DNA from 4 places in the Geobacillus uzenensis genome. Region 3 is predicted to be linked to each of the others. Evidence: predicted binding sites of a transcription regulator. Region 3 holds the regulator's gene; each other region holds the start of a gene.
What was found. Region 3 encodes Rex, which represses fermentation and respiration genes when NADH is low (regulators of the CRP and FNR family bind a similar motif). Its sites were predicted from a motif close to TTGTGAAATATTTCACAA; they were not measured.
Positions count from the first base shown of each region.

Region 1: B9L21_RS13345 (L-lactate dehydrogenase) is a predicted target of Rex. The motif match lies at 3,752-3,769, and genes of this name have one in related genera.
Region 2: B9L21_RS07345 (nitrate reductase subunit alpha) is a predicted target of Rex. The motif match lies at 2,661-2,678, and genes of this name have one in related genera.
Region 4: ric (iron-sulfur cluster repair di-iron protein) is a predicted target of Rex. The motif match lies at 2,147-2,164, and genes of this name have one in related genera.

Region 1 is NZ_NEWL01000008.1:120,027-127,762, forward strand. It holds gene B9L21_RS13320 (nucleotidyltransferase-like protein) at 1-184, opposite strand, end outside; gene B9L21_RS13325 (YgzB family protein) at 592-945, shown strand; gene perR (peroxide-responsive transcriptional repressor PerR) at 972-1,424, opposite strand; gene bcp (thioredoxin-dependent thiol peroxidase) at 1,650-2,126, opposite strand; gene B9L21_RS13340 (potassium channel family protein) at 2,190-2,594, opposite strand; gene B9L21_RS13345 (L-lactate dehydrogenase) at 2,777-3,730, opposite strand; gene B9L21_RS13350 (ABC transporter permease) at 3,882-4,667, opposite strand; gene B9L21_RS13355 (ABC transporter permease) at 4,672-5,463, opposite strand; gene B9L21_RS13360 (ATP-binding cassette domain-containing protein) at 5,456-6,460, opposite strand; gene B9L21_RS13365 (glutamate-1-semialdehyde 2,1-aminomutase) at 6,749-7,736, shown strand, end outside.
Region 2 is NZ_NEWL01000005.1:420,330-428,065, forward strand. It holds gene B9L21_RS07345 (nitrate reductase subunit alpha) at 1-2,600, opposite strand, end outside; gene B9L21_RS07350 (metal-dependent hydrolase) at 2,773-3,276, shown strand; gene B9L21_RS07355 (alpha/beta hydrolase) at 3,363-4,115, shown strand; gene B9L21_RS07360 (tetratricopeptide repeat protein) at 4,261-7,736, shown strand, end outside.
Region 3 is NZ_NEWL01000009.1:240,167-247,902, reverse strand. It holds gene B9L21_RS14570 (ABC-F family ATP-binding cassette domain-containing protein) at 166-2,097, opposite strand; gene moaC (cyclic pyranopterin monophosphate synthase MoaC) at 2,196-2,684, shown strand; gene B9L21_RS14560 (redox-sensing transcriptional repressor Rex) at 2,700-3,341, shown strand; gene tatA (twin-arginine translocase TatA/TatE family subunit) at 3,357-3,509, shown strand; gene tatC (twin-arginine translocase subunit TatC) at 3,530-4,273, shown strand; gene B9L21_RS14545 (YdiK family protein) at 4,577-4,756, opposite strand; gene B9L21_RS14540 (CPBP family intramembrane glutamic endopeptidase) at 4,753-5,487, opposite strand; gene groES (co-chaperone GroES) at 5,844-6,128, shown strand; gene groL (chaperonin GroEL) at 6,230-7,736, shown strand, end outside.
Region 4 is NZ_NEWL01000007.1:32,102-39,837, forward strand. It holds gene glp (gephyrin-like molybdotransferase Glp) at 1-976, opposite strand, end outside; gene B9L21_RS11995 (methyl-accepting chemotaxis protein) at 1,027-1,983, opposite strand; gene ric (iron-sulfur cluster repair di-iron protein) at 2,271-2,978, shown strand; gene moaA (GTP 3',8-cyclase MoaA) at 3,078-4,103, opposite strand; gene modB (molybdate ABC transporter permease subunit) at 4,158-4,820, opposite strand; gene B9L21_RS12015 (Crp/Fnr family transcriptional regulator) at 5,045-5,755, shown strand; gene narI (respiratory nitrate reductase subunit gamma) at 5,819-6,511, opposite strand; gene narJ (nitrate reductase molybdenum cofactor assembly chaperone) at 6,508-7,068, opposite strand; gene narH (nitrate reductase subunit beta) at 7,043-7,736, opposite strand, start outside.

The sequences.
Region 1 (7,736 bases), on a different contig from region 3:
CGCCGCTAACTGAGTAATGTTTCAAATACAAAGGCTCACTTTGCGAATCGACAATGACGAGCAATACCACATCGAACGTATCGGTCACCGTCGCATGTCCCGCCGTTTTTTCAATGAGTAAAATTCCGCGTGTATTGCAACGGCTTGCCCATTCCTGATAAATGGGACGCAGCAATTCTTCCATAAATTATTCCCGTTACAGAAAGTCGGTAAGGTTGCGGCATCCGGCAAACTCTCCCTTTATAAAACCGGGCAGGAGAACATATTCTTTTTCACTTTTGGCACCGGCAGTTTTTCTGTAACGGCTTCCTCCCTTCCAGCGTCGTCGATGATTCAAACCTTGTTTTTATACAGATGACGAAAATGTTGCTAGCGTCCGTTGATGCTGCCATGTATACATCCCGCAACGTAGTCCTACTGCTATCATTCGCTGCTTGACCAAGGCGGGGAGCTTGTTGCTGTCGTTCGTTATTCGACAAAAGACGAGAAATTCCTCTCTTCTGAGTAAAAAACGCCTGTCAATTTTGTTGATTTCTCCTTCCCGATCGTCCCCTGTTTTATGGTATAGTGGTGTATGTAGGAGGGACGACGATGGGTATTAAATATTCGAGCAAAATCAACAAAATTCGCACGTTTGCTTTAAGCTTGATTTTTGTCGGAGTCATCGTCATGTATCTCGGGCTGTTTTTCCGCACGTCCCCGATCGTCATGACGCTGTTTATGGTGTTTGGACTTTTATTCCTTGTCGCGAGCGGCATTGTGTACTTTTGGATCGGTACGCTCTCAACGAGAGCGGTCCAAGTCGTCTGCCCGTCATGCGGCAAGGTGACGAAAATGCTCGGCCGCGTTGACTTATGTATGTTTTGCCGCGAGCCCCTGACGCTGGATCGCGAGCTCGAAGGGAAAGAATTCGATGAAAAATACAACAAAAAAAGAAAAAGCTGATAGCCCTTTTCGTGCTGTCAGCTTTTTTAATGCGTCCGCCCCCTGCCTTTTTGACAGTCAGGGCATACTCCGTACACTTCCATGCGATGATGATCGACTTTAAATCCAGTAACGTGAGCGGCAAGCTGCTCGACTTCATCGAGCGCTGGATAGTGGAAATCCACGATTTTGCCGCATTCTTCACAAATGACATGATAATGGTTGGATGTGACAAAATCGAACCGGCTTGAGGAGTCACCGTATGTCAGCTCTTTGACAAGCCCGATTTCTTTAAAGACGCGCAAGTTGTTGTAGACGGTAGCGACGCTCATATTCGGAAATTTCCCTTCCAGCGCTTTATATATTTCATCAGCCGTCGGATGGGACATCGAGCTGACCAAATACTCCAGTATCGCATGACGCTGCGGCGTAATGCGTATGCCCGTCTTTTTCAGCATGTCCAGCGCTTCCTTCAGTTGCTCGTTGACAGACACCGTCATGCACCTCACTCTCTGCAAAAGATAAAAAAAATTATCATTTTATAATATTTATAATTAGTCTACAAGGAATGTATGCCTTTTGTCAATATAGATACCATTAATATATGGGCTTGGGCATCTTTTTAACAAAAAAAGGGGGCGGAAATATTTCCCGCCCGCCACATTTCATTCATTTGAGGAGGTTACTATGTATCATACGCAACATAACTGATGTTGCTTGGACGCTTACCTAGATGAGACCAATCGGGCCACCTCCGCGAGCGCCTCATCGACGTGTCCCTTTACTTTCACCCCGCGCCATTCCTTTGCCAATGTTCCATCGGGGGCGATAATGAACGTCGAGCGCTCAATACCCATGTATTCCTTGCCAAAATTCCGCTTTTTCTTCCAAACCCCGTACAGTTCCGCTGCGTGATGCTGTTCATCGGAAAGAAGCAAAAACGGCAGCTGATATTTCTCTATAAACGTTTCATGCCGCTTGACTGGGTCTGTACTCACCCCTAAGATGACGGCGTTCAATCCAGCAAACTGCTCATGGCGGTCGCGAAAGTCGCATGCCTCGGCCGTGCACCCGGGCGTCATGTCTTTTGGATAAAAATAAAGCACGACATAGTGACCCCGGAAATCTGAAAGTGAAACCATTTTCCCGTTGCTTGCCGGCAAGGTGAAATCTGGGGCTGGCTGGCCAATGGCTGTCGTCATGGCGTTCCCTCCGTCTTCTTCGTTTTCTTTTAGCGTAGCGAAGACGGAGGGAAATTGCAACTGTTAGCGGCGATCCCAGTCAAATACAGTGCGCGTCACGATGACCGCTGGCATAATGTAACCGAGAAGCGCCTCAGCGATCGCGATCCACCGCCCGATGCCGATCGGGGTCACATCCCCGTATCCGACTGACAAGAGCGTCATGCCGCTTAAGTACAAGCTATCCTCAAGCAAAGCCAAACGGTTCCCCGCCATATTGTTTGAGGACGGGGTAAACACCGCATGGCCTTTCGCCTGCAAAATCATATAAATCATAGCAAAGCCGAGCAGCATCGTTATATACCACTGAACGAGCACCCACAAGCTGTCGAGCGAGAGGCGGTGCGTCGCTTGAACGCGCGCTGTCCAAAGCGAGGTGATGCTGCCAAGCAGTATGGCAGTAACCACTCCAAGGAAGGCGTAATCCATCGCGTTCCCTCCATCTTTGTCCGTTGTTTATATATACGTGGCCGAACGGACAATTATGACGGGGTGAACCGCCGCAATCTCGATAAGGCTTGAAACAGCGGACGCCGTCGGGCTGTGCCGCCTGCTAGACTACCCGTTCAGCAGGATAGAGCCCTTCTCGGTTTTTGTGAGAGGTCAGCTCCTCACTGCGCAAAGGAGCGGGCCAACACACCTTTCAGCGTCTCTGCGCTATGACGAAACCATTTTTGCTCATTATCGTCGAGCTCAATTTCAATCACTTCGCGGATGCCATTACGGTTGATGACCGCCGGTACGCCGATATAGACATCACGTTCACCGTATAAGCCGTCCAAATAAGCTGAGACGGTCAAAATGGCATTTTCGTTATGCAAAATGGCGCGCGTCACGCGGGCGAGCCCCATGGCGATGCCGTAGTATGTCGCTCCTTTTTTCTCGATAATTTGATAGGCAGCGTCGCGAACGTTGACAAAAATGCGCTCCAAATCCTCCCTTGCCTGTTCTCCTTTCGATTCGATCCACTTGCGGATCGGCACGCCGCCGATGTCAGCCTGACTCCAGACCGGAAGCTCGGTATCGCCGTGTTCACCGATAATGTAGGCGTGGACATTCGTCGGGGCGATGGCGAAATACTCGCCTAATAAAAAGCGAAATCGCGCCGTATCTAAAATCGTCCCTGAACCGATCACTCGATGATGAGGCAGTCCGCTGAATTTCCATGTCGCATAGGTCAAAATGTCGACCGGGTTCGTAGCGACAAGAAACAGCCCTTGAAACCCGGACGCCATAACCGATTCAACGATCGAGCGGAAAATGGCGATATTTTTATCCACTAGATCAAGCCGCGTCTCGCCTGGTTTTTGATTGGCGCCGGCGCAAATGACGACTAAATCAGCGTCGCGGCAGTCGCGGTAATCGCCATGCCAAATGTCCGTGGGCTTCGGCGCAAACACTTTCCCATGGTTGAAATCCATCGCATCGCCCGCAGCTTTATTTTCATTCGCATCGATGAGCACAATTTCATCGGCAACCCCTTGGTTCAATAAAGCAAATGCATAGCTGGCACCGACAAACCCGGTGCCGATGACCGCCACTCGATTTCCTCCTCCGTTTTTCATCGCTGTTCTCCCTTCTTATTATTGTGAATATATTCACAAATTATTTTACGCGATGAAGCGAGAACTATGCATAAACGATTATGGCAATTGTTTGGCCGTTGTTTGTCATTTTTATGACAGCCTCCGTTAAGCAAAAAAGCGGACGGGGCAGTCAGCTCCCCGTCCCGCGATACCGCCTCACCCCAGCATTCCAAAGCATGACGGCGATGGCAAAAAACAAGGCGCCGACTACCGGAGTGAAAAACGCGTAGCCATACCATTCTTCCTTGCGAAGAAAATACGAAGCCGGATAGACGCCAACAAAGGCAAACGGAAGCAGCCACGTTAAAATATAGCGGATGACGCGATGGTAAATATCGACCGGGTAGCGGCCATAGCTGCTGATGTTGTACATCATCGGCATGATTGACGTTCGGGCATCGGCAAAAAAGCTAATGGTCGCCAGTGAAATGAAAATGCCGGCATAAATGAACGCGCCGCCGATCACCAATAAAACAAAGATAAAGAGATCATACCAATGAAACGTAAGCGACAGACGGACGCCAGCGTACGCCATAATGATCAACCCCGGTATGGCCCCGAGCAACGATTCGAGCTCCATCCGCTCGAGAATGATCTGAAACAGGCTGTGCACCGGACGCGTCAACACGCGATCCATTTCCCCCTGCACAATATATCGTTCATTAAAATCCCAAAGGTTAAAAAAGGCGCCAAATACGGCATACGGAACAAGAAAAAAACCGTAAATAAACAAAATCTCATCGCGCGACCAACCATGAAGGAGCGGCGTATGGCCGAACACAACGAGCAAAAAGACCAAGTTGACCGCCTGAGCCATGAAATCGGATAGCCATTCAATGAGCAAATCGGCGCGGTATTGCAGTTTCGTTTTCATATATTGCGCCATGTATTGAAAAAAGACTGATAGATAAAACAATCGTTTACCCCCCTTGCACGACGAGCCGCTTTTTCGCCATCCGCCATAACACCCCAATCGGCAAAAGCAGCAGCGCGCACCACGCCGCCTGCATGAGCAGGCCGTCGCGAACGGCGACGCCTTGGAAGCTTTCCGTAATAATCATGCTCGGGATATAGCTGATCGCCTGAAACGGAAAATAGTGCATCAGTTGTTGCGCCCAATCGGGGTAAAAGGAAATGGGCAAGATGAGCCCCGAAAACAAATCAATGATAAACCGCTTCGCCCTAAGCAACCCTTCGTTGCGGAATGTAAAGAACGTCACGACCCCCGCGAGCAAGTTCAGTTCTGAATAAATGATAAAGCTAAGCAAAAGCGATAAGCTAAACGACAGCCATGTATGGGCGTGTTCTGGAAACTGAAGCGGCAAAAAAAGCGATACGACCAAAAGTCCGGGCAATGATAAAAAGAACAGGCGGAACAGCCCTTCGCCAAGCCCTTGCACCGCCTTCATCCCCAAATAGCTGTACGGGCGGATCAGCTCGGTCGCCACTTTTCCGTCGCGGATTTCCATCGCGATTTCGCGGTCAATGTTGTTAAAATAAAACGCCCGTGACAGCCAAGAAATGGCCACATACGTCGTCATTTGGCCAAGCGACATCCCTTGCATCGACGGTTTGTCCCCATAAATGGCCGACCAAAGGAAGTAGTACGCCGCAATGTTAATGGCGTAAATGAGAATGCCAGTATAATAGTTTGTCCGGTAGGCAAGCATCATTAAAAAACGGATGCGGATCATTTCTGTATATTTATCCATTCACCGCACCTTCCTCATAAATATTGCGAACAATCTCTTCCGTCGACACTTCATGGATCCGGATGTCTTGCAGCGCATAGCGGGCGGCGACGCGGCTGACGACTTCCGGCACTCCTCCCGATGGAACGTGCGCCACCCAGATGTTCGGCTGTTCCCCTTTTTTCCAGACAACGTCCAATCCGGCCGTCAGCTCTTGCAAGATAGAGGCGTCCTTTCCTTCGGCGAATGTAAAAGAAACCCGTTTTCCTTGCCCCCATTTTTCTTTTAGCTGCTCAAGCGAACCGTCGTAAATGATTTTTCCTTCATCAAGCATCATCACCCGCTCACACAGCGCCTCGATGTCCGACATGTCATGCGTCGTCAGCAAAATCGTCGTCCCGTACCGCTCGTTCAACTGTTTCAAAAACTGACGGATGTTGAGCTTGACAAGCACATCCAAACCGATTGTCGGCTCGTCCAAAAACAGCAGCGGCGGATTGTGAATGAGCGCGGCAGCGAGCTCACAGCGCATCCGCTGCCCGAGCGACAGCTTGCGCACCGGTTTGTCCAGAAGCGGGCCGATCTCAAGCATGTCAATCACCTCGCCCATATGGCGATCGTATTGCTCGTCTGGGACACGGTACACCTTTTTTAGCAATCGGAACGACTCTTGAACCGCGATGTCCCACCATAACTGTGAACGCTGACCGAAAACAACGCCGATCGTGCGCACAAATTTCTCCCGCTCTTTATGCGGGTTCATCCCGTTGACAACGATGCGCCCGGATGTCGGAGTTAAAATGCCTGTCAACATTTTGATCGTCGTCGACTTGCCGGCACCGTTTTCGCCGATATAGCCGACGATCTCCCCTTGCCTGACGGTAAAAGAAATGCCGTCAACGGCACGAACTGTCATATAACGGCGCGTCCATAAATCGCGAAACGCCCCGACGAGACCGGAGCGGCTTGTGTGCACTTTAAATTCTTTTCGCAGCTGTTCTACTTCGATGGCGTTCATTCTCTCCCTCCTGCCTCTCTCTGATGTCGATAAACAAAAGTGGACTACCCTTTCCTTCTATGTTGCCATTATACCTAAATCACCGTCATTTTCACCTGTTTTGTTTCTCAGATGCCGATGAGGAATGAGCGGAAACGCTTTTGACACATCGAATACAAAGCTCTTATTTCGCCCTTGTCCCCCGCGATGACAAAACCGCTTCTTCGTTCTAGCGAGCACGATAGCCGTAGCTGACAGCACATTATGGTAAAATAAAGGAGCAGTCATCGGAAACAGGAGGATCAAACGATGCAGTGGACAAAATCGGAACAATTATATGAGGAAGCACTTAAGCACATTGTCGGCGGGGTGAACAGCCCCTCCCGCTCGTATAAAGCCGTCGGCGGCGGCGCCCCGGTTGTCATGGAACGGGCGCAAGGGGCGTATTTCTGGGATGTAGATGGAAACCGATACATTGACTATTTGGCCGCCTACGGACCAATCATCGCCGGCCACGCCCATCCGCACATCGCCGCGGCCATCCGGCGCGCTGCGGAAACGGGGGTGTTATACGGCACGCCGACACCGCATGAGATTACATTCGCCAAAATGTTAAAAGAAGCGATTCCGTCGCTTGAAAAAGTGCGGTTTGTCAACTCAGGAACGGAAGCGGTGATGACGACGATCCGCGTCGCTCGCGCCTACACCGGCCGCAGCAAAATCGTGAAATTCGCCGGCTGCTATCACGGCCACTCCGACCTCGTGCTTGTCGCCGCCGGATCAGGGCCGTCGACATTAGGGACGCCGGATTCAGCCGGCGTGCCGCCAAGCATTGCCCAAGAAGTGATTACGGTGCCGTACAATGATGTGGAATCGTTCCGTGAGGCGATGAACGTTTGGGGCGAACACGTCGCAGCCGTATTGGTCGAACCGATTGTCGGCAACTTTGGCATCGTCCTGCCGAAACCTGGCTTTTTAGAAGCCGTAAACGACATCACGCACCAAGCGGGGGCGCTTGTTATTTATGATGAAGTGATCACCGCCTTCCGCTTTATGTATGGCGGAGCGCAAAACTTGCTCGGCATTGAACCCGACTTGACGGCCATGGGGAAAATTATCGGCGGCGGCTTGCCGATCGGGGCGTACGGCGGACGCCAACATATTATGGAACAAGTTGCTCCGCTCGGGCCGGCTTACCAAGCCGGGACAATGGCTGGCAACCCGGCGTCGATGCTCGCTGGCATCGCCTGCCTTGAAGTGTTGAAGCAAGACGGCGTGTATGATCACCTCGATCGGC
Region 2 (7,736 bases), on a different contig from region 3:
TCGCCTTTGCTCCAGTCTTTCACTTCACCGAACGGCTGCGCCAGCTCTTGCGCCGTATCGTGCAACAGCGGAGTGGCGACGACTTCTTTCATCGGCTTTAAGCCGGCTTGTTTGGCGACATCAGATACGGCTTTCGCAAGTGATTTGAAAATATCCCAGTCCGAGCGCGCTTCCCAGAGCGGAGGCACGGCTGGATTGAACGGATGGACGAACGGATGCATATCCGTGCTGCTTAAGTCATGTTTTTCATACCATGTCGCTGCCGGCAGGACGACATCGGAGTAGAGCGCGGTGCCGGCCATGCGGAAGTCCAGGTTGACAAGCAGATCGAGCTTGCCTTCCGGCGCTTCATCGCGCCAGCGGATTTCTTCCGGGCGCAGGCTGTTGCGGTCATCGTTTAACAAGCCGTTCGTCGTGCCAAGCAAATGTTTTAAGAAGTATTCGTGCCCTTTGCCGGAGCTTGAGATTAAGTTGGCGCGCCAGACGATCAAGTTGCGCGGAAAATTCGCCTCGTTGTCCGGATCTTCGATCGCAAACTGCAATTCTTTCTTTTTCAGCTGTTTCGCAACATAGGCGCCGATCTCTTCCGGCGTGCGGGCTCCATGGCTTACTGCTTCGTTGTACAGCTCGATGCCGTTTTTGTTAAACGTCGGGTACGACGGCAGCCAGCCAAGCCGCGCGGCCAAGACGTTGTAATCGCCAGGGTGTGAATAGCGCGCTTTTTTGGCCAGCGGTGAGATGAGCTCATCGACCGGCCGCTCTTCATAGCGCCATTGGTCGGTCGCAAAGTAAAAGAATGACGTGCCGTTTTGCAATTTCGCCGGTCCGACCCAGTCGCGAGCAGTGGCGATCGTCTGCCATCCTTCCGCCGGGCGCAGCTTTTCTTGCCCGACGTAATGGGCCCAACCGCCGCCATTCACCCCTTGGGCGCCGACGAACAAGACAAGGTTCAAGACGGCGCGGTAAATCGTATCGGAGTTGAACCAATGGTTGATCCCGGCGCCGACGATGATCATCGACCGGCCGTTTGTGTCGATCGCGTTGTCGGCAAACTCACGGGCGATTTTCACGACGAGTTCGCGGTCGACGCCGGTGATCGCTTCTTGCCACGCCGGGGTGAACGGCACCTCGTCATCATACGAGCGGGCAACGACACCGCCGATGCCGCGGTCGATGCCGTAGTTGGCCAAAATCAAGTCATAGACGGTCGTGACATAAACGTCGCCCGCTTCGGTGTGCACTTTTTTCACCGGGACCGCGCGTTCGATCGTTTTTCCGCCCTCAGCGGTGAAATACGGAAGCTTTATCGACATGACCTCATCTTCGCTTCCTAAAAACGACAGGCGCGGCTCAAGCGGCTGTTTCGTTTCCTCATCAACAAGGTGCAAGTTCCATTTTCCTTTGTCTTCCCAGCGCGTGCCGATCGTTCCGTTCGGCACGGCAAACGTGCCGGTGTTCTCGTCATAGATGACCGGTTTCCATTCGGCGTTTCCCGTTTGTTTGCCAAGATCTTTCGCCAATAAGAAGCGGCCGGCCGTCCATGCGCCACCGTCTTGTTTTAACGTGACGACAAATGGAAAATCGGTGTATGTTTTCGCATATTGTTCAAAATACGGGACAGTCCGTTTGACATAATATTCGTTTAAAATGACGTGCCCCATCGCCATCGCTAAAGCGCCGTCCGTTCCTTGTTTCACCGACAGCCAATCGTCGGCAAATTTCGTCGACTCGGCGTAATCCGGGCTGACGGACACGACTTTCGTGCCGCGGTAGCGCACTTCCGCTAAAAAGTGGGCGTCCGGCGTTCGGGTGAGCGGGACGTTTGAGCCCCACGTGATGATGTAGCCGGCGTTGTACCAGTCGCTCGATTCCGGCACGTCCGTTTGGTCGCCCCAAATTTGCGGCGATGCCGGCGGCAAGTCGGCGTACCAATCATAAAAGCTTAATATCGGGCCGCCCATCAGCTGCATAAACCGCGCCCCAGCGGCATGGCTGACCATCGACATGGCTGGAATCGGGGAGAAGCCGACGTTGCGGTCCGGGCCGTATTTGACGACCGTATACAATAAAGAAGCGGCGACAAGCGTCAATGCTTCATCCCAGCTGACGCGCACGAATCCGCCCTTCCCGCGCGCCTGTTTGTAGCGCTTCGCTTTTTCGCGGTCTTCAACGATGCTTTTCCACGCCTCAAGCGGGTTGTTTGGATGATGGGAGAGCGCCTCGCGCCACATGTCAAGCAAGATGCCGCGGACATACGGGTATTTGACGCGCAGCGGGCTGTACATATACCATGAGAAGCTCGCGCCGCGCGGGCAGCCGCGCGGTTCAAAATCCGGCATATCCGGCCCGGTCGACGGATAGTCGAGCTGCTGTCCTTCCCAGGTGACGATGCCGTTTTTGACGTAAATGTTCCAGCTGCACGATCCCGTGCAGTTGACGCCATGGGTCGAGCGGACAACTTTGTCGTGCTGCCAGCGGCGGCGGTACGCGTCTTCCCAGGCGCGGTCGCCGTAGGTTGTTTCGCTATGGCCGTCGGCTTGGCGCTCGATCGGCCGAATATATTTGAAACGGTTGGCAAGAGGGGATCGTTTTCGTTTCATTTGCTTCACTCCTTATTAGCGTTGTGTACTTTTAACTATAGCCATGATGTCAATAACGCGATGTTAACTTTGTCACACCTAGCGCCATTGTCACAAATTCGTCAAAGAAACGAACAAATATTCTTTGTTATGGTATAATGGGGAAAACGATGGAAGTTTGAGGGGATGTTTGTTGCGATATTCGAGTCATGTTATTGTTTCCTTATGCTTGGGGGCGGCGGCGACGGCGTATACGGCGCTTCCGTTTACCGCTGCTTATACGGCGGGGCTTGTCATCGGCAGCCTTCTTCCTGACATCGATGAGCCGTCGTCGTATGTCGGCCGCCGTTCGTTCGGCGTCGCGGGGAAAGTAAAAGAAGCGTTCGGCCATCGCAGGATGACGCATTCGCTCATCGTTTGGGGCATCCTCGCCGCCGCCCTCTGGCGCGAATCGGCGTCGCCATTTGCCACCGGGGTCGTGCTTGGTTATTTGTTTCACATTATCGAAGACTTTTTTTCTGTCCAAGGGGTGCCTTTGTTTTGGCCGTTTTCTTCCAAGCGGTGGAAAGTGCCGCTCTATCGGACGGGAAAAGGGATGGAAAAGGTGTTCGTTGCCGCTGCCTGGGTCGGCTTCGTTTATTTTGGCGTCAGCGGATTGTTTTACGAATGGTGGCGGTCGCTTTTGGCCGTTTGGTGACCGAGTGGAAAAAGAGGGAAAAAGGGCGGAGCGTCGAATACATATTTTTTAGGAGAAAAAACAACTGAACAAGAGGAGAGGAGAAAATGAACGAACAATACCCTGTACTGCCTGGCGCCGAGCCGTTTTACGTCGAACACGGGCCGGTCGGGGTGCTGTTATCGCACGGGTTCACGGGCACGCCCCACAGCATGCGCCCGCTCGCTGAAGCGTATGCGAAAGCCGGCTATACCGTTTGCCTGCCGCGCTTAAAAGGGCACGGAACGCATTACGAAGACATGGAACGGACGACGTTCCACGATTGGGTCGCCTCAGTCGAAGAAGGATATGAATGGCTGAAACAACGATGCCCAACCATTTTTGTCACCGGGCTGTCGATGGGCGGGACGCTCACGCTTTATTTGGCGGAACAGCACCCGGAAATCCGCGGCATCGTGCCGATTAACGCCGCTGTCGACATCCCGGCCATCGCCGCTGGGATGACGGGCGGGGGCGAGGTGCCGCGGTATCTTGACTCGATTGGATCGGACGTAAAAAATCCCGATGTCAAAGAGCTGGCGTACGAAAAAACGCCGACGGCATCGCTCCTTCAGCTGGCTAGGCTGATGGCACAGACAAAAGCGAAACTCGATCGCATCGTCTGTCCGGCGTTGATTTTTGTCTCCGACGAAGATCACGTCGTGCCGCCGGGAAACGCCGACATCATCTTTCAAGGCATTTCATCGACGGAGAAAGAGATCGTCCGCCTCCGAAACAGCTACCATGTGGCGACGCTCGATTACGATCAACCGATGATTATTGAACGGTCTCTCGAATTTTTCGCCAAGCACGCCGGATAAAACGAATCGGTATATGGCTGATCCTGTTCAAAGGAGAGGCCATTTTTTGTTTGTCGGTATTTTTGTGAAAAAATATGTGGCTGTTTTGCCGGGCTTGTTCTACACTTATAAATAGCTGGGAAAAGAATAAGGGAGTTTTCTTTGTATGAATCATATCAAACCGATCGCATTGCTCGTTGAAGAAAAACGAATCGTGGATGCCCTTGCCCAGGTGCGGCCGCATTTAGAAAACATGGGATTGTTTCAATGGCGGCCGCTCATGGCGTCATGGGACAGCATCGAGCCGTTTCGGGCGCTCATCCGGCTGTTTGATTATGCGCTCATGTACCGCCATAGCGGGCTTGTCGCCCGCTATGCCCACCGGAAGTTGAACACGCTGCAGACGTTAGCTTGGGTGTGCGACGAATGGCTTGAGACCCGCCGGCCGCTCGATGTTGAAGAAGCGCTCACGCCGCGTCTTGCCCAAGCGCTTGAAGGCAAGACGGACGAGCCCGATGAAGCGATCGCCCGAGCGGCGTTTGTGTTAGTGCGGGCGCTGCTCGATATGCAGCGGGCCGATGAGGCGCGCGAATGGATGGATGTAGTCGCCCGCTACGAGACGGTGCCGATCCATGACAAATGGGGCTATTTTTACATTGAAATCGGCGACCGGAAGCGGGCGGAGCAGGCGGTCCGGGCCGGGTTGGACGATCCGAAGCGCGGCGATATGTGCTATTTGCTTCTCGCTGACCTGTATGCACTTGACGGCCGTCATCACGAGGCGCTGGCCGTTCTTGAGGAGGGAAGGCGGCGTTTCCCGCAAGTGTTGTCGTTTTACGCGGAACGGGCGCGCCGCCTGCGCGATGTAGGCGCCTACCGCGAGGCGCTCGCGGCGATGGAGGAGCTTGACCGCTTGAATCCGCTCCATATGCATCGCCGTTATTTCACCCATTTACGCGCTGAACTGTATGATCAGCTCGGAGAATGGGAGAAGCTTGAGTCGTTGGTAAGAGCCGAGCCGCAGCTTGAGAAAACGCCGTATGCCCGCGCGCTCGGGCGGCAAAGGGAGCGGGCGGTCGTACTGCCGCTTGTTCCGGTTGTGCAAAAACATAACTACTGTGTGCCGGCAAGCATCGAAATGATGCTTCGCGTACTTGGCGCTCCGCGGACGCAAGATGAGGTGGCCGAACATATTTTTGACGTGCGCGGCTCTAAATTGTCAACGACCGTTCAATATTTGGAGGAGCTCGGGTTTGTTTGCCGCTTTTTCATCGGCTCGCCTGCCCGCTGGAAGCGGTTCATCGATGAAGGAATCCCGGTCCTCTTGAGCGTCGACTATGAACAGTCATCCCACGTGCAAGTGCTGTTTGGCTACGATGAGCGGCTCGCGGCGTTTTATGTGCAAGACCCGAATGTATTCGACCCGTTTGTCGTTCTTGAAGAAGAGATTGAAAAATGGTACGCCGGGACGCATTATTTGTCGATTGTTGCGCTTCCCCGGGAAAAAGCGGCGCTCGCCGCCGAGCTTCCCGAGGAGGAAGATCGCTATTTTCGTGAACTTCATGCCTTTGCGGAAAAGATGGATGAAGACGAACAGGCGCATTTCGATGCGTTTGTCGCTTTTTTGCGCCGGCATGAGCACGTTCCGTATACATGGCTGTATGTCATGAAGCATTTTAGCAGCGATGAGGCGAAACCGCTGGTGTTGGATTATACCGGGCGTGTCTTGAAGCGGTATCCCGGGCATAACGATCTGTTGCTTGCAGCGGCGAAAGCTTATGTTTATACACAAGAAATGGAGCGGGCGGAACAGGTGTTGAAACAGACAAAAGGAAACATGCAAAGTCCGCTGTACCATTACTTGCGCGGCCGTATTGCTTTTTTTATGAGCCGCTATGAAGAAGCGGCCCGCTATTTTCGCGCCTCGCTCCAGCTTGACCCGGATCAGCCGGAAGTGTGGAGCTACAAGGCGCTCGCTTTGGTGTATGCTGGGCATACGGAACGAGGGCTCATTTGCTCGCAGGTGGCGGTTCGCTTGTACCCGGGCGATCTGTTTATCGAAACGAACCATGGCGTGTTGTTATTCCACGCAAAGCGTTTCGCTGAAGCGCGCGAATGGTTTGACCGTCTCGTGCGCCGCGAGCGGCGCGATGCCTATCTTTGGTATGAGCGGGCTCGCTGCGATTTGGAGCTTGGCCGCCGGCGCAAGGCCGAGCGCGGCTTTCGCGTTGCCAAGGCGCTCGATCCGCGGGAGCCGTACCCGTACGTCGTGCTCGCCGACTTGTATGATGACGATGGCAACCGGGAACAGGCGAAAGCAGTGCTCAACGAAGGGCTTGCCGCCGCGGAACGGTTGGCGCCGCTTTATGTTCGGCTTGGCGATTTCTATATGGACGAAGGAGAGGCAGAAAAAGCCGCTTGCTGCTATGAGCAGGCGTTGGCCTTGGATGGGGATGATGTGTTCGCTCAGCTTGGGCTGGCCTCCGCCTTGGTGGAGCGCGGGGACGGAGAGGCAGCAAGACGGCATGTGGCCGAACTGCGCACCCGTTTTGCCAACAACAGCGAGTATTGGCTGAATGCGGGCAAATGGCTGATGGCTTACGGCTTTGCCGACGATGAAGAGGGGCGCGGGACGGCGCTGTCATGGCTCGAGGAAGGGCTGCGCCTTGCTCAGTTTGATGCGGAAGAGGCGTACGAGTTTTACATCGACCAGCTGACAACACCAGCTCTTCGAGAGCGCGGTCGGACGTTTTTGGAGCAGCTCATCACCGCTCGTCCCAGTTTAGCTTCGGCTCATTCGTCCCTCGGTGTCCTTTACGAGCGGCAAAACCGGCCGTCTAAGGCCATGGCCGTATACCGAGAGGCCGCTGCCATGGACCACCCGCTTTCGCTCTTCCGGCTCGCGGAGCTGTGCGCTTCGCTTGGGCGCGAAAACGAGGCGAAACAGCATTATGAAGCGTGTCTCCGCGCGGATCCGTCATTCGCCCTCTGCCATTTTCGTTTGGCTGTGTTATATGGGGGAGAAGGAGAGAAGGAGCAGCAGTGCGCCCATTTGCTTCAAGCGGTCCGCCTTGCTCCGCTGCGCGCCGATATCGAATCGATGGCGGCGCTCATCGAACCTTCTGCGCTCCTTTCGGCGCTGGCTGACGCCCGTCGGCAGGCTGGGGAGGCGTGGTATTATGACAGCCTCGGCTATGTATATGGAGCGCTCGGGCAGAACGAGCGGGAGAAAGAAGCGGTGGAAAAGGCGCTCTCGCTCGCTCCGCACGATCGCGAGGCGCTTCACCATTACGCCAAAGTGATGATAAAGGAAGGAAAAGCGAAAGAAGCGATGGAGATGCTCGAACAATTGATGGCCGAGTATCCGGGCGATGAATCGCTTTATGCCACTTACATCGCCATGTTTCCAAAAAACGGACGAGGCTTGGCGCGGCTGCGCCGCCGACTGAAGCGTTTGCAGGCCGACCGCCAGAGAAAACGTGCGATCTATGCGCGTGCTGCCGCAGCTCTTCTTCCGTATTGGGAAGAGGAGCTGCAGCGGATGGATGAAATGCCGGGGCGGTGGTGGACGAAAATGAAGGCATGGGTCGGGAAGTTTTCGTTGTTTTCCGCCATCATTGATTTGTACGAAGAGGCGATCAG
Region 3 (7,736 bases):
AAGGAAAACAATACACAACGGTTTTGGCACAAAAGAAAAGTTTGGTTTGTGGATAATGTGGAAAAGTTAGTGAATAACTTATATTTCATAGGTGGAATTGTGGATTCTTTTGTGGATAGTGTGACTAACTAAAACAGCCCGCCAAAATAACGGGCGGGCGATCGGTTACAGTGAAGCATAAAGCTGTTCCCACTCAGCCAATAACGTTTCGACTTGCTGTTTTCGTTCCTCATTTTCTTGCGACAATCGTTGCACGGTTTCATAATCGCCATAAACGGACGGATCGCATAACTGCTGTTCTACTTCCGCAATTTGCGCCTCAAGCGTTTCGATCTCAGCCTCGATTTCATCTAGACGGCGCTGGCGTTGGCGCTGCCGTTTTTTCTCTTCTTTTTCTTGTTCATAAGCGGATTTGGCCGATTCAGTGCCATCCGGCGTTTTGTCCAAGCGGGCGTCGAGACGCTCGAGTTCGCACATTTCTGCTTTTTTGGCGATGTAGTAATCGTAGTCGCCTAAATATTCCGTGAGGCCGCCGCTTGATAGCTCAAACAGCTTCGTCGCAATCCGGTTAATGAAATAGCGGTCGTGGGAGACGAACAAAATGGTGCCCGGATAATCGATGAGCGCTTGCTCAAGCACCTGTTTGCTGTCGAGATCCAAATGGTTGGTCGGCTCGTCCAGAATGAGAACATTCGCCTTTTGCAGCATCAGTTTGGCGAGCGCCAGGCGCGCTTTTTCCCCGCCGCTTAACGCCGAGACCGGTTTTAAGACGTCATCGCCGGAAAATAAGAAATTGCCGAGCACAGTGCGGATTTCCTTCTCGGTTTTATCCGGGTAGGCATCCCACAGTTCATCAAGCACTCGTTTATTTGATGACAAGTCAGCCTGATTTTGGTCATAATAGCCGATTTGGACGTTTGAGCCGTAGCGAAGCTTTCCCCCTTGGACAGGAAGACGCCGTGCGACCGCCTTTAGCAATGTTGATTTGCCGATGCCGTTCGGTCCGACTAAGGCGACGCTTTCTCCCCGCGTGATGCGAAAACTGATTTGGCGGATGACAGGTGCCCCTTCGTCGTAACCAACGGCCAGTTCTTCAGCAGTGAGCACCTCGTGGCCGCTCGGCCGTTCAATGGCGAAGGAAAAGGAAGCTGATTTTTCATCGCCAACAGGTCGTTCGAGCCGCTCCATTTTTTCTAGTTGTTTTCGGCGGCTTTGCGCCCGTTTGGTCGTCGAGGCGCGGGCGATGTTGCGCTGGATAAAGTCTTGCAGCCGGGCGATTTCTTCCTGCTGTTTCTCATATCGCTTTAACTCTTGTTCATACTGCTCGGCCCGCTGCTCCAAATAACGGCTGTAGTTGCCGGTATACCGCTTGAGCTTCGTGTTGGACAGCTCGTATACTTCGGTGACGACTTTATCTAAAAAATAGCGGTCATGGGAAACGAGCAAGACAGCGCCGGGATATGCCTGCAAATATTGCTCCAGCCAAGAGAGCGTTTCAAGGTCCAAATGGTTGGTCGGCTCGTCCAAAATCAACAAATCCGGCTTGGACAATAGAAGTTTTCCGAGGGCCAGACGCGTCCGCTGCCCGCCGCTTAACGAAGAGACGGGCATTGTTTTATAATCGTATGAGGAAAACTGCAGCCCGTGCAAGACGGAACGGATGTCGGCTTCGTATTGATAGCCGCCCTGTTCTTTATACTGTTCTTGCAGTTCGTCATACGCTTTGAGCGTTTTTTCATAGCGGGCGGGGTCAGCGAGCACATCCGGGTCGCCAAGCTGGGAGCCGAGTTCGGACAGCTGCTTTTCGATGGCGCGAAGCGGTGCGAACACCTCAAGCATCTCGTCCCAAATGGAGCGTGATGAGTCAAGCGTGCTGTTTTGCGCCAAATAGCCCATTTTGATATGGCTCGGCTTGATGATTTCGCCGCTGTCGTAAGAAAGTTCTCCGGCGATGATTTTTAACAATGTCGATTTTCCTGCGCCGTTGCGGCCGACGAGGGCAACTCGGTCGCGGGACTGTATTTCTAGTTTTATATTCGATAAAATAAGGTCAGCGCCAAAATATTTCGTGAGCTGGTGCACTTGCAAAATGATCATGTCGTTTCACCTCTCGGAATAGTTTAACGTATGTCGCCAAAACGGTCAAAGACAGATGATGAAAAATCGTGTATAGTGTATAAGTGGAGGAGATTATCTTGTCGTCGTTTACTCATTTCAATGAACAAGGACGCGCGAAAATGGTCGATATTACGAACAAGGAAGATACGGTACGAGTGGCAGTGGCAAAAACGAGTGTCACCGTCAGCGAAGAAATTTATAAAAAAATGACGAATCACGCCATCGAGAAAGGGGACGTGTTGGCTGTAGCCCAAGTGGCCGGGGTGATGGCGGCAAAAAAAACGGCTGATCTGATTCCGATGTGCCATCCGCTTATGTTAAAAAGCGTTGATATCGCATTTTCTTGGGAAAACGAAGCGGATGTATATAAACTTGTCATCACCGCAACAGTGAAAACGAAAGGGAGCACAGGGGTGGAAATGGAAGCGCTGACGGCCACCTCGGTATGCGCGTTGACGGTGTATGACATGTGCAAAGCACTCGATAAAGGGATGATCATCGGTCCGACGTATTTGGTCGAGAAAACGGGCGGGAAGTCCGGCCATTATCGACGGAAAACCGATTAGCTGGGGGATGAAACTATGAGCAACGAACAACCGAAAATTCCGCAGGCAACCGCGAAACGGCTGCCGCTGTACTACCGGTTTTTAAAGAACTTGCATGCGTCGGGAAAACAGCGTGTATCCTCAGCCGAACTGAGCGAAGCGGTCAAAGTCGACCCGGCGACGATCCGCCGCGATTTCTCGTATTTTGGCGCGCTCGGCAAAAAAGGGTACGGGTATAACGTCAATTATTTATTGTCGTTTTTCCGCCAGACGCTTGAAGAGGATGAAGTGACGGAAGTCGCCTTGTTCGGTGTGGGAAATTTAGGAACCGCCTTTTTAAACTATAATTTTTCAAAAAACAACAATACAAAGATCGTGATGGCGTTTGATGTGGATGAGCGGAAAGTGGGAACGACGGTCGGCGGCGTGCCGGTTTATCATCTCGATGAACTCGAGAAGCGGCTTCGCGGTGATATTCCGGTCGCCATTTTAACCGTGCCGGCCGCCGCCGCTCAAGCGCTGACCGACCGCCTTGTCGCCCGGGGGATTAAAGGCATTTTAAACTTCACCCCCGCGCGGTTGAACGTGCCGAACCATATCCGCGTTCATCATATCGATTTGGCTATTGAATTGCAGTCGCTCGTCTATTTTCTGAAAAACTATCCATCGTCATCATAAAGGAGAGAGTAGAGCGTGAAATACATTTTGATTGTCCTTGTGATTTTGTTGCTGTTTGGAACGAAAAAATTGCCGGAGTTAGGGCGGTCGTTCGGCCAGTCACTGCGCGAGTTTAAGGACGCGACGAAAGGGCTGGCCGATGATGAGGAAAACAAAACTGACCGATGACAAGGCAGGATGGGGAAACGATGAACGACAAAGAAATGTCGGTGTATGAACATCTTGGCGAACTGCGGAAGCGGCTGATCATTGTGCTCCTCTTTTTTGCCGCGGCGCTCGTCGCCAGTTTCTTTTTTGTCGATGATGTCATTGTGTATTTACAGCAAACGGCCGAGGCGAAAGAGTTGACAATGAACGCCTTCCGCCTCACTGATCCGATTAAAGTATATTTTCAGTTTGCCTTCGTCATTGCCGCTGTGCTGTCTGCTCCGGTATTGCTGTACCAAGTTTGGGCGTTTGTCAGCCCGGGGTTGTATGAAAAAGAGCGGAGGGTGACGCTCAGCTACATTCCGGCATCGGTTTTCCTTTTTTTAGCCGGTGTAGGCTTTGCCTACTTTGTCTTGTTTCCGTTCGTCGTCCGGTTTATGAATGAGCTCGCCGATCGGCTCGGCATCCAACAAATGATCGGCATTAACGAATATTTTCAGTTTTTGCTTCAGCTTGTGCTGCCGTTTGGCATCGTGTTTCAGCTGCCGATCGCCGTTTTGTTTTTCACCCGCTTAGGGATCATTACGCCGCAGTTTCTCGTGCGCATCCGCAAATATGCGTATTTGGCGCTGCTGATTTTGGCGGCGGTCATTACACCGCCCGATATGCTCTCGCAGGTGATCGTCATGATTCCGCTCACGCTTTTATATGAAGGGAGCATTTGGGTCGCAAAAGTTGGCTACCGAAAAGCGCAATTAGCGGCGGAGCAGGAAAGCGGCGAGTAAGGACGCGGACAGCGGTGACAGAGCGGTTAGGACGGCAGCAAACAAAAAGGGGCTGACCCAAAACGCGAATGCGTTTTGGGATCAGCCCCCACTTTTTTGCCTCAAATATAGAAGAATCGCCCTTTTTTCTGGTAGAATAGAGTCACCAAAACCACTACCACCGAAAGAAGGGCGATTGTCCTTGGTGGCGTAAATGAGGGGGAGAACAGAGTCGGAATTTTGTTCCGTTTGGTAAAATATACAAAAACCAGAGAGGGCTGACTCCAAAAGTCCGCTTTTTGGCGGACTTTTGGGTCAGCCCCTTCATCGTTTCGGTGTGAACAACAAGCGAAAGGCGGTGCCAAAATCAAAAGCGGCGAGCGCCGCCAAGACGATCGTCGAGGCGTTCCAAATCGTTTCATGAGCGCTTTCGATCGCCAAATACGTAAACAAGACACCTAGGATGAAGTACGGCAGCGAAAACAGCCGAGGGTGGCGCATCATAGCCAAAACCTCCAGACCGCCAGCGGCAGCTCGGCTTGGCGCATCATGTTTTCCAACTCATCAGCCAGCAAGAGTTGAACGGTGACAACAAACGTATTCATGGCCACATGGGCGAAAATCGGCACGAAAATGCGGCCGGTTTTCGCATACAAAAAGGCGAATGTCAGCCCCATCGCCGTGTACAAAAGCAAATGCTCAAGCTCCATATGGACGACGGCAAAAAGAAGTGAGCTCACGAGCGCAGCTGGCCAAAAGTTGTATTTTTTATAAAGCGAACCGAAAATGATTTTGCGGAAAATGAGTTCTTCCAAAATTGGGCCGATCACGGAAGTGACGATGACTAAAAGCGGCGTCAGACGGATGATATTAATGATTTGCCTTGTGTTCTCCGAACCTGGTTCGATGCCAAGCAGACGCCATTCGATGTTAGCAGCGATGCTTTGGGCGGCAAGCGCCAAAACAACGCCAAAGATCGCCCACATCCATGACGAAGCGAGGGGCAATTGCCGCATCTCCCGTTCATCGCGGTCGCCGCGAAGCAGCCATAAAATGATGACAAAGGCTGCCAGAAAGCTGATGACCGCCCAATACCCGGAAGCGAGCTGCGCCGCCTCCAAGCGGGTTTCTGCCTCTTGGCCGACGCCGAGAGCACGAAGAAGCGGCACACCGATAAAGGCGGACAGCTGCATGGCGATATACGTGATCATGATATACCAGTAATGGCGTTTCAAATCTTCTTACCCCTTTATTCAAATATATCCGTATTGTAGCACATGTTTGGCGAAATGATAAGAAAAGCGCGCCGGCCGAGGTTGGCACGACCGCCGCAAAAAAATTGCCGAGCGTTGTTTATTGATTTTAGAAATGTGTAATAATGAAAACGGGTTTTGCGCCGGCCGACCTTGGGACTGACAGCTGTTCAGCCCATTTTATCCTTTCTTCTCGCATTAAAGAAAAACAGTTATTTTTTTGTATTTCCTACTTGCAAAACGGAGAGAAGTTCATTAATATTATAAGTGTGTTAGCACTCAATAATGATGAGTGCTAATAAGAACGGCGAAAACTATCGTTAAGGAGGTTGTTTCCCGTGTTGAAGCCATTAGGCGATCGCATTGTCATTGAAGTCGTAGAAACCGAAGAAAAAACGGCTAGCGGTATCGTGCTGCCGGATACGGCCAAAGAAAAACCGCAAGAAGGCCGCGTTGTGGCTGTCGGTACAGGCCGTGTGCTCGATAACGGCCAACGCGTTGCGCCGGAAGTCGAAGTCGGCGACCGCATCATCTTTTCGAAATATGCCGGCACGGAAGTCAAATATGACGGCAAGGAATACTTAATTTTGCGCGAAAGCGACATTTTAGCTGTCATTGGCTAATGTATGCGTTCATCACATAAACATTCCGAAAACATACTTAACTAGTTTATCATTAACCTATTTGCATGCGGTTTAACCAATTCATAAGGAGGTAACGGGGTATGGCAAAAGAAATTAAGTTCAGCGAAGAAGCGCGCCGTGCGATGTTGCGCGGGGTGGACAAACTCGCAGACGCAGTGAAAGTCACATTAGGCCCGAAAGGCCGCAACGTCGTGTTGGAGAAAAAATTCGGTTCTCCGCTGATCACGAATGACGGGGTAACGATCGCGAAAGAAATCGAACTCGAAGACCCGTTTGAAAACATGGGCGCGAAGTTAGTCGCTGAAGTCGCCAGCAAAACGAACGACATCGCTGGGGACGGGACGACAACAGCTACCGTATTAGCGCAAGCGATGATCCGTGAAGGATTGAAAAACGTTGCTGCTGGCGCGAACCCGATGGGCATCCGCCGCGGGATCGAAAAAGCGGTAGCGGTTGCTGTAGAAGAATTAAAAGCCATCTCCAAACCGATCAAAGGAAAAGAATCGATCGCCCAAGTGGCTGCGATCTCGGCTGCTGACGAAGAAGTCGGCCAATTGATCGCTGAAGCGATGGAACGCGTCGGCAACGACGGCGTCATTACGCTGGAAGAGTCGAAAGGCTTCACGACGGAACTCGACGTTGTCGAAGGGATGCAATTCGACCGCGGTTACGTTTCGCCGTACATGATTACGGATACGGAAAAAATGGAAGCCGTTCTTGAAAATCCGTACATCTTAATTACGGACAAAAAAGTGTCGAGCATTCAAGAACTGTTGCCGGTTCTTGAGCAAGTCGTCCAACATGGCCGTCCGCTCTTGATCATTGCGGAAGATGTCGAAGGTGAAGCGTTGGCAACGCTCGTTGTCAACAAGCTGCGCGGCACGTTTAACGCCGTTGCTGTGAAAGCGCCTGGCTTTGGCGACCGTCGCAAAGCCATGCTCGAAGACATCGCGATTTTAACAGGCGGCGAAGTCATCTCGGAAGAACTTGGCCGTGAACTGAAATCGACGACGATTGCATCGCTTGGCCGTGCGTCGAAAGTTGTTGTGACGAAAGAAACGACGACGATCGTCGAAGGCGCTGGCGATTCCGAGCGCATTAAAGCACGCGTCAACCAAATCCGTGCGCAGCTTGAAGAAACGACGTCCGAATTCGACCGCGAAAAACTGCAAGAACGTTTGGCAAAATTGGCTGGCGGCGTAGCAGTGATCAAAGTCGGTGCGGCGACAGAAACCGAGTTGAAAGAACGCAAACTGCGCATCGAAGACGCGCTCAACTCGACCCGTGCGGCGGTTGAAGAAGGTATCGTCGCTGGTGGCGGTACGGCATTGATGAACGTCTACAGCAAAGTGGCTGCTATTGAAGCCGAAGGCGATGAAGCAACGGGTGTGAAAATCGTTCTTCGCGCCATCGAAGAGCCGGTTCGCCAAATCGCGCAAAACGCTGGGTTGGAAGGCTCGATCATCGTCGAACGCCTGAAAAACGAAAAACCGGGCATCGGCTTCAACGCTGCAACGGGCGAATGGGTCGACATGATCGAAGCTGGTATCGTTGACCCGACGAAAGTCACTCGCTCGGCGTTGCAAA
Region 4 (7,736 bases), on a different contig from region 3:
GCACGACCGGGCGGACAAACAGTTCATAGCCGACGTAGCACGCCGACGGATTGCCGGAGAGGCCAAACAGCAGCTTGCCATTCCACTCCGCGACGGTCGTCACGCTCCCCGGGCGCATGGCGATTTTGTTAAACAAAACGTTCGCCCCCAGCCGCTCGTAAATGGCGGGCAAATAGTCGTAATCGCCGACCGAGACGCCGCCGGTCGTCACGAGCATGTCCACTTGGTCGAGCGCCTCGCGCACGGCGTGAAAGCACGCGTCGAGGTCGTCGGCCAGCTGGCCAAAATAGATCAGCTCAGCGCCGCTTTTGAGCGCCTGTGCTTCAATCATGTAGGCGTTGCTGTTGCGGATTTTTCCCGGAACGAGCGGTTCAGAAACGTTAAGCAGCTCGCTGCCGGTTGCAAACAAGCCGATCCGCGGCTTTTTCGCCACCTTCACTTCGGCGTAGCCAAACGTCGCCAACAGCGCCGCCACTCCCGGATTGATGCGCGTTCCTTTCTCGACGAGCGGTTGTCCCTTTTTGGCATCTTCTCCTTGAAATGAAATGTTGTCGCCAGGGCGGAACGGGCGCTTAATCGACATATACGTTTTTCCATCCCGTTCATACTGTTTGGCCAGCTCCAACATGACGACCGCATCACACCCTTGTGGAATTTGCGCTCCGGTCATCAGGCGCACCGCTTGAAACGGACCAACGGGCTGTTCCGCCACTTGTCCGGCGCCAATCGTTTCGATCACTTCAAACTCGACCGGACGATCCAGCCCCGCTCCTTCCGAATCGGCGGCGCGAATGGCAAATCCGTCATACGGGGAGCGATCAAACGGCGGCACATCATGGTCAGCGCGCAAATCTTCAGCCAAATAGCGGCCATACGACTGGCGAAGCGGCACCGTTTCCTCTTCTCCCACTCCGGCGTAACGCATCACCCGATCGATCGCTTCCGCTACAGGAATCGGGGTTCGTCTTTCAACCATCTCTCTCTCTCCTTTCGATCATACGCCTGGCGGCAACGATAATCTTTCTTTTACCGTTGTTGCCATTGTTGCAGTTGTTTTATGCCTCCCGCCAACTTTTCATCAACGACGCTCGCATCGGCGATATGTTGCAAAATCATCTCCCGCGTCTCGCCGAACAAAGCGGCCGACTGTTCGAGCTCTTGCCTCACTTTATCCGCATAGCGGTATTGTTCCTGAATATAGTTTAGCACGTCTTGGGCCCGATTTTCGACTCGATCGATCAACTCCATCATCGCCGACCATTTCCGCGCTGTATGGATGCTCATTTGGACAACCGTTTCGATCAAGGACGAAATGACTTCCGTCTGCTCGAGCGATCGCTCGATTTCGTGCTGCACAGCGTCAGTTAGCTGGTGAATCGTTTCGGTGCTGTCCGCCGTATGCTCAGCCAATTTCCTCACTTCAGCAGCGACAACGGAAAACCCTTTGCCATGCTCCCCGGCGCGGGCGGCTTCGATCGAGGCGTTTAACGCAATCAAATTCGTCTGTCCAGCGATTTCTTTGATCACTTTCACAATTTGTTCAATTTCTTGCGAGCGGCCGCGCAACCGATGCATCGCGGCCGATGTCGTTTCCATCTCACTGCCGAGCCGCCCCATCGCCTGCTCCATTTCTTCCGACATGCGGATGCCTTCTTTTGCGGCTGCGACCATCTGGCCCGCTGTCTCCGCCAACGCGTTCCCTTGTTCGCACAGACGGTCGGAAATCGCATATGATGACTTGCTGAGCGTACTGACATTATCAACCTTTTCTTTCGTTCGGTCAACCAGTTGGCCTAATACATGGTGTTGCCCGTTGACCACCTCGTGCTGGTGAACGATTTCCTGCAGCTCCCCAAGCAGGTCTGCCACCGTCTCATGAATGGCTTCCTTTTGTCTCGTGAGCTCTTCTTTCATCTCAGCGAGTTGCCGCTCCAGTTCTGTTTTTTCCTCCTCCCACTGCCTTCCCTTCACCAACGCCCACATATTTGTCTCCCCTTTTCCTGCTCTTGATTGGCTTCTGTTGTCAACACGCTGTATGTTCTCTGCTGAACATGTCCGTTCTCGTCCATGAAAGCAGACACCGCCTCCGAAAAGAATCAGCAAAAGTCTGCTTTTTTTCATTGTACGATAAAGAAGAAACGGGCTGTTGTGATGTTTGTCACATAGATCGATGTCCACTTTTTTTTACGTATGTGAGATCCGTCACAACACCTTTGTGGAAAACACGGTATGCTGAAGCTGTAACGATTGGATCAATGGAGGGATGATGAATGGAACAGCGGTTTACTGAACAATCATTGATTGGCGATATTGTCACTCAATTTCCGAAAGCGGCTGATTTGTTTAAAGCGCGACGCATCGATTTTTGCTGCGGCGGACAGCGCCCGTTAAAAGAAGCGATCGAAGAGCGCGGACTCGATGGCGAAGCGCTCCTTCGCGAGCTGAACACCCTTTATGCAGAGGCGCAAAACAAGCCGACCGGAAACTGGAGCGAAGCGCCGCTGACCGACTTGGTCGATCATATCATCAACACGCACCACCGCTATTTGAACGAGGAACTGCCGCAGCTCAGCCCATATGTCACAAAAGTATTGCGCGTACACGGCATGCACCACCCGCACCTTTCCCGCGTGCATAAACTGTTTCATGAGTTAAAAACGGAGCTCGAGCAACACTTGATTAAAGAAGAAACAGGAGCATTCCCGCTCATTTTCCAATTTGCCGACAACCCCTCGCCGGAAAACCGGGAGGCAGTCGAGCAGGCCGTTCGCGAACTGGTCAATGAGCATGAGGTCGCCGGCGATTTGATCAAAGACATTCGCGACATCACCAACGACTTCACCCCGCCGGAAGACGCGTGCGGCACGTATCGGCTCGTTTACAATCGACTGGCGGCGCTCGAAGAAGATTTGTTTACCCACATCCATTTAGAAAACAACGTCCTCTTCCCGCGCGTGCTGGCAGCGGTGAAGGCATAAGCAAGCAAACCCTTCCCCCATTTCTAAGGCAAAGGCAGGCGCATTGAACGATAAAGAACAGGGCCGCTCTTCGCTGGAAAGAGCGGCCCTGCTTCTTTGTTACCCACCGATATACGACATTTCAATTTTCGTCCGTTGTTTCGCCGTTTCTTCCGTCCGTTCTTCTGAATAGCGATCTGTCCGCTGGTTCCAAACCGCGGTGATCAACGACTTCAGTTCCTCTTTCGTCGCCCCAGCTCTCAGATTGTCTTTCAACGATACGCCCTTCGAGGCAAACAAACACGTATACAGCTTCCCGTCCGCAGAAATGCGCGCCCGCGTGCAGCTGCGGCAAAACGTTTCCGTCACTGAGGCGATAAAGCCGACTTCCACCTCCGTGCCGACGTAGCGATAGCGGCTCGCCACTTCGCCGAAGTACGCTTTTTCAACCGGTTCGAGCGGATGTATGGCGTTGATTTGTTCATACATCTCTTTTTTCGTCACAACATGGGAGTAATCCCAGCCGTTCGTTGTGCCGACGTCCATAAATTCAATGAGGCGGAGCGGAATGCCTTGTTCTTTGAAATAGGCCGCCATCGGCACGATTTGCGAGTCGTTCCACCCTTTTTTGACGACCATGTTCACCTTGACGCCGAGCCCTGCCGCCCGGGCGGCTTCGATACCTTTTAACACCGGGGCGACGCCGACGCCGATGCCGTTCATTTTGCGGAAAATGTCATCATCCAACGCATCCAAGCTGACGTTGACGCGCTTTAGCCCGGCTTCTTTCAGCCGCTGCGCCCATTTCACTAAATGGACGCCGTTGGTCGTCAAGCCGATATCGCGCAGGCTGGGAATCGCAGACAACCGCGCAATGAGCGCGTCTAAATCGCGCCTTAAGAGCGGTTCGCCGCCCGTCAAGCGGATTTTTTCGACGCCAAGCTCGACAAAGCATTCCGAAAGAAGCGCCATTTCCTCGACCGTCAACAGCTCGCCTTCCGCCAAAAAGCGAAAATTCGGCCCGAACACTTCGGCCGGCATGCAATAGACGCAGCGAAAATTGCATTGGTCGATCACTGATAACCGCAAGTCGCGAAGCGGGCGGGACAGGCGGTCCATGACGTTCGTTCGGTTGCGCTCGCTCATCGCGCTCCCTCCTTTCTGTTTCGTTCGCCTCATGATGTTGCCAGGCGGCTTTGTTTATTCTCGTAAACGACCGAGTTTCGTCGCAAAGACCAATAAACTGAATGACAATCCGATCGTGACCGCCACCCATGCCCACGCTACCTCCATCCGCCCCGACTCCATGGCCATATAGACGGCGGTCGGGATCGTTTGCGTTTTTCCTGGAATATTACCGGCAAACATGAGTGTTGCGCCAAACTCCCCGAGGCTGCGGGCAAACGACAGCACCGCTCCGGATAATAGTGCGTGTCTGGCAAGCGGCAGCGAAATATGCCAAAAGACTTGGCGCTCATTCGCCCCATCGATGCGCGCCGCCCCTTCAATGGTTGGATCGACCGCTTCGAGCCCGGTTTTGGCCGCCTGATACATGAGCGGGAATGACACGACCACGGCGGCCATCACCGCGGCACCAGGCGTAAACAGTACGGTCGTATGAAACGACGCCTCGATCCACTGGCCCATCGGACTATGTCGGCCAAACAAGACGACGAGCAAAAAACCGACGACCGACGGCGGCAACACGAGCGGCAACATAAACACCGTCTCCACCAACGTCTTGCCGCGAAACCGGCGGCGCGCCATCCGCTTCGCCGCCGCTGTCCCTAAGACCGCGACAATCAAGCCAGCGAGGAGCGATACTTTGATCGATAACCAAACCGGTGACCAAAACGATGTCATGAATCAACCTCTCTTTGCTATATCCCCATCCTACTATACGGAAACGAGCAGGCAAACGCTGTGACACTGCTCACATTGATTGTATCATATGGGCGGGGAAATCCGGTTTAGAAAAATTTGTGACAACCTGCACAAAAAAAGTGACAAACGGTGATTTTTTTCACTCTGTCCTCACTGTGATGTTTTTTACAATAGAAGCAGCCGAACAAATGGAGGTGTCGATCATGCAACGGCCAAGCCAACCAGTGGAGAAACGCGATTTTTCCCTCTTGCGCTCGTGGCTGCAATCGTCGAAAAAAGTGATTCCGCTTCGCAAACATTCGTTTTTGTTTCAAGAAGGGATGCCGGCCAATGAGCTGTATTTGATTCTTTCCGGTAAAGTGCAAGTAAGCAAAATTTGCCCGGACGGAAAAGAAATGTGTTTCCGCATTTGTGGAAGCGGGGAAATTGTCGGCGAGCTGACGCTGTTTACGAACGACCCGCGCTATTTATTGACCGCCAAAGTGATTGAACCGGGCGAGGCAGCGGTGATGAATAAAAACGAACTCGAAGAGCAGTTGCTGATCAATCCCACCCTTACCCTTGAATATATGCGCTGGATGAGCAAGCATGCCCGGCGGACGCAGACGAAGTTTCGCGACTTGATGATGAACGGCAAAAAAGGGGCGCTCTATTCGACGCTCATTCGCCTATGCAACAGCTATGGCGTCCCGCTTGAAGATGGGAGTATTTTCATTGATGTGACGTTAAAAAACCAAGACTTAGCCAACTTTTGCGGCACGACACGCGAAAGCGTCAATCGGATGCTCAATGCGTTAAAGCAAGATGGGGTTATTTCCATGAAGAGGGGGAGAATCACCATCCACGACTTGAACTATTTAAAAACGGAAATCCAATGCGAAGATTGCCCACCAGATATTTGCTGCATTGAATGAAATTTAGCGGGCTGTCATAAAAGAGTTGCCAAGCGGCTCTTTATGGACAGCCCTGCTCTTTCACTAAATTTTTTTCGCCCGCATCCGGCGATAGACGACGTAATGCCGGTTTAAATATGTCAGCGGGACGCTCCATACATGAACGAGGCGGGTGAACGGCCAAATGCCAAATAACAGCAAGGCAGAGAGAATATGAATTTGAAATCCAATCGGCGCATCGCTGACGAGCTGCGGCAGCGGCCGAAACGTTAAAATACCGCGAAACCAAGGGCCGATCGTATCCCGATAGTCAAACGTCCCACCGGTCGCTGTATATCCAACCGTATTTGTAAACCCTGTCAAAATGACTATCGTTAATAGCAGCAATACAACAAGATCGCTTTTGCTGCTATGGCGGAGAAGGCGGCGAACGCTCAACCGCCGCCATAAAAGCAACACCACCCCAATCACAGTCGCGACCCCGGCGGCGCCGCCAAACCAGACCGCCCCAAAATGGTACATCTCCTCTGTAATCCCGATTGATTCATAAAATGCCTTTGGAACTAAAATGCCGGCAACATGGCCAAGAAACACGAAGAGAATGCCCCAATGAAACAGAACGCTTCCCCAACGCAACCGCCGTTTCTCAAGAAACTCACTTGACTTCGCCGACCAGCCAAACTGATCAGTATTGTAACGGTAAATATGGCCGGCAACAAATAATGTCAACATAATATACGGATAGATCACCCAAAGGAACTGGTCAAGCAACGTCATGTGGCCTCCTCCGCTCTCATTGGAATATCCGCCCCATTTGTTTCTTCCAGAAATGCGTCCATGCCTGCAAGACAGCCGTCCAAAACAAAGAAATACGGGTGGTTAACCTCCTGCAGCCTGTCCGCCAACCCCTTGATGGCTTTGTGGTGGGCGAGAAGGACGTTTTTCGCATCGTTGACTGGGGCGACAGCGGCAAACTCGAGCATAAGCGGCAAGTAATCCGGCAGCTCATCCTCTGTCAATTCCAAACCTGCACGACGAAATGCTTCTTTTAGTTTTAACAGCGCTTGGCCGCGCTCTTTTTGATCGCCAAACAAGTAGTACGTAAGATACATCGTCGTTCGATCGCTCAAATCAAATGTTCGCACATAGAGCTCGCACAGCTCGTCGATCGCTTTTGTTTTCGCGTGGTCAAGAAACTGTAAAAACCGTTTGCGGGCTGTATGGTTGGCGAGCTTGGAAATTTCATAAAACAGCTGCTCATCTTCCAGCCATTCTCGTTCCGGGTACTGCAGCAAAATGGAAGCGAGCTTACATAGTTTCTGATGCTCTTCCACCCTCATCCCCCCAATCAAACGAGTAAAAACGTTCCGCATCATATTCAGAGCAACCGGAACAAGACTCCATAAACGCATAGCCGGCCGTCCCTTGACCGTAAAACGCGTTGCCGGCCTTTTCCCGATGGGAAGACGGAATGACATAACGGTCGGAATATTTCGCGACAGCCGAAAGCTTATACATTTCCTTGACCGTATGTTCATCCATGCCGACTTTCTCGAGGATACTCCGGTCTGGCTCTTTTCCTAGGTTTACCGCCCGCATGTAGCTGCGCATGGCCACCATTTTTTTCAGCACCGTGCGGATGACCTCCGTGTCACCGGCAGCCAACAAATTAGCCAAATACTCAATTGGAATGCGCATTTGGTCAATCGCCGGAAAAATGACATGCGGATGAATGTCGTCCAACCCGCCGTCAAACGCCCCCATGATCGGACTGAGCGGCGGAATGTACCAAACCATTGGCAACGTCCGGTATTCCGGGTGAAGCGGGAGCGCGATCTTTTGCTCGACGGCAAGTTTATAAACCGGTGAGCGTTGCGCTGCTTCAATCCAATCGTCCGTATACCCCGCTTCACGTGCTGCTTCAATCACGTCTGGATCATACGGATTTAAAAAGATGCGCAAATGGGCATGGTACAGCTCTTTTTCATCTTGGACCGAAGCG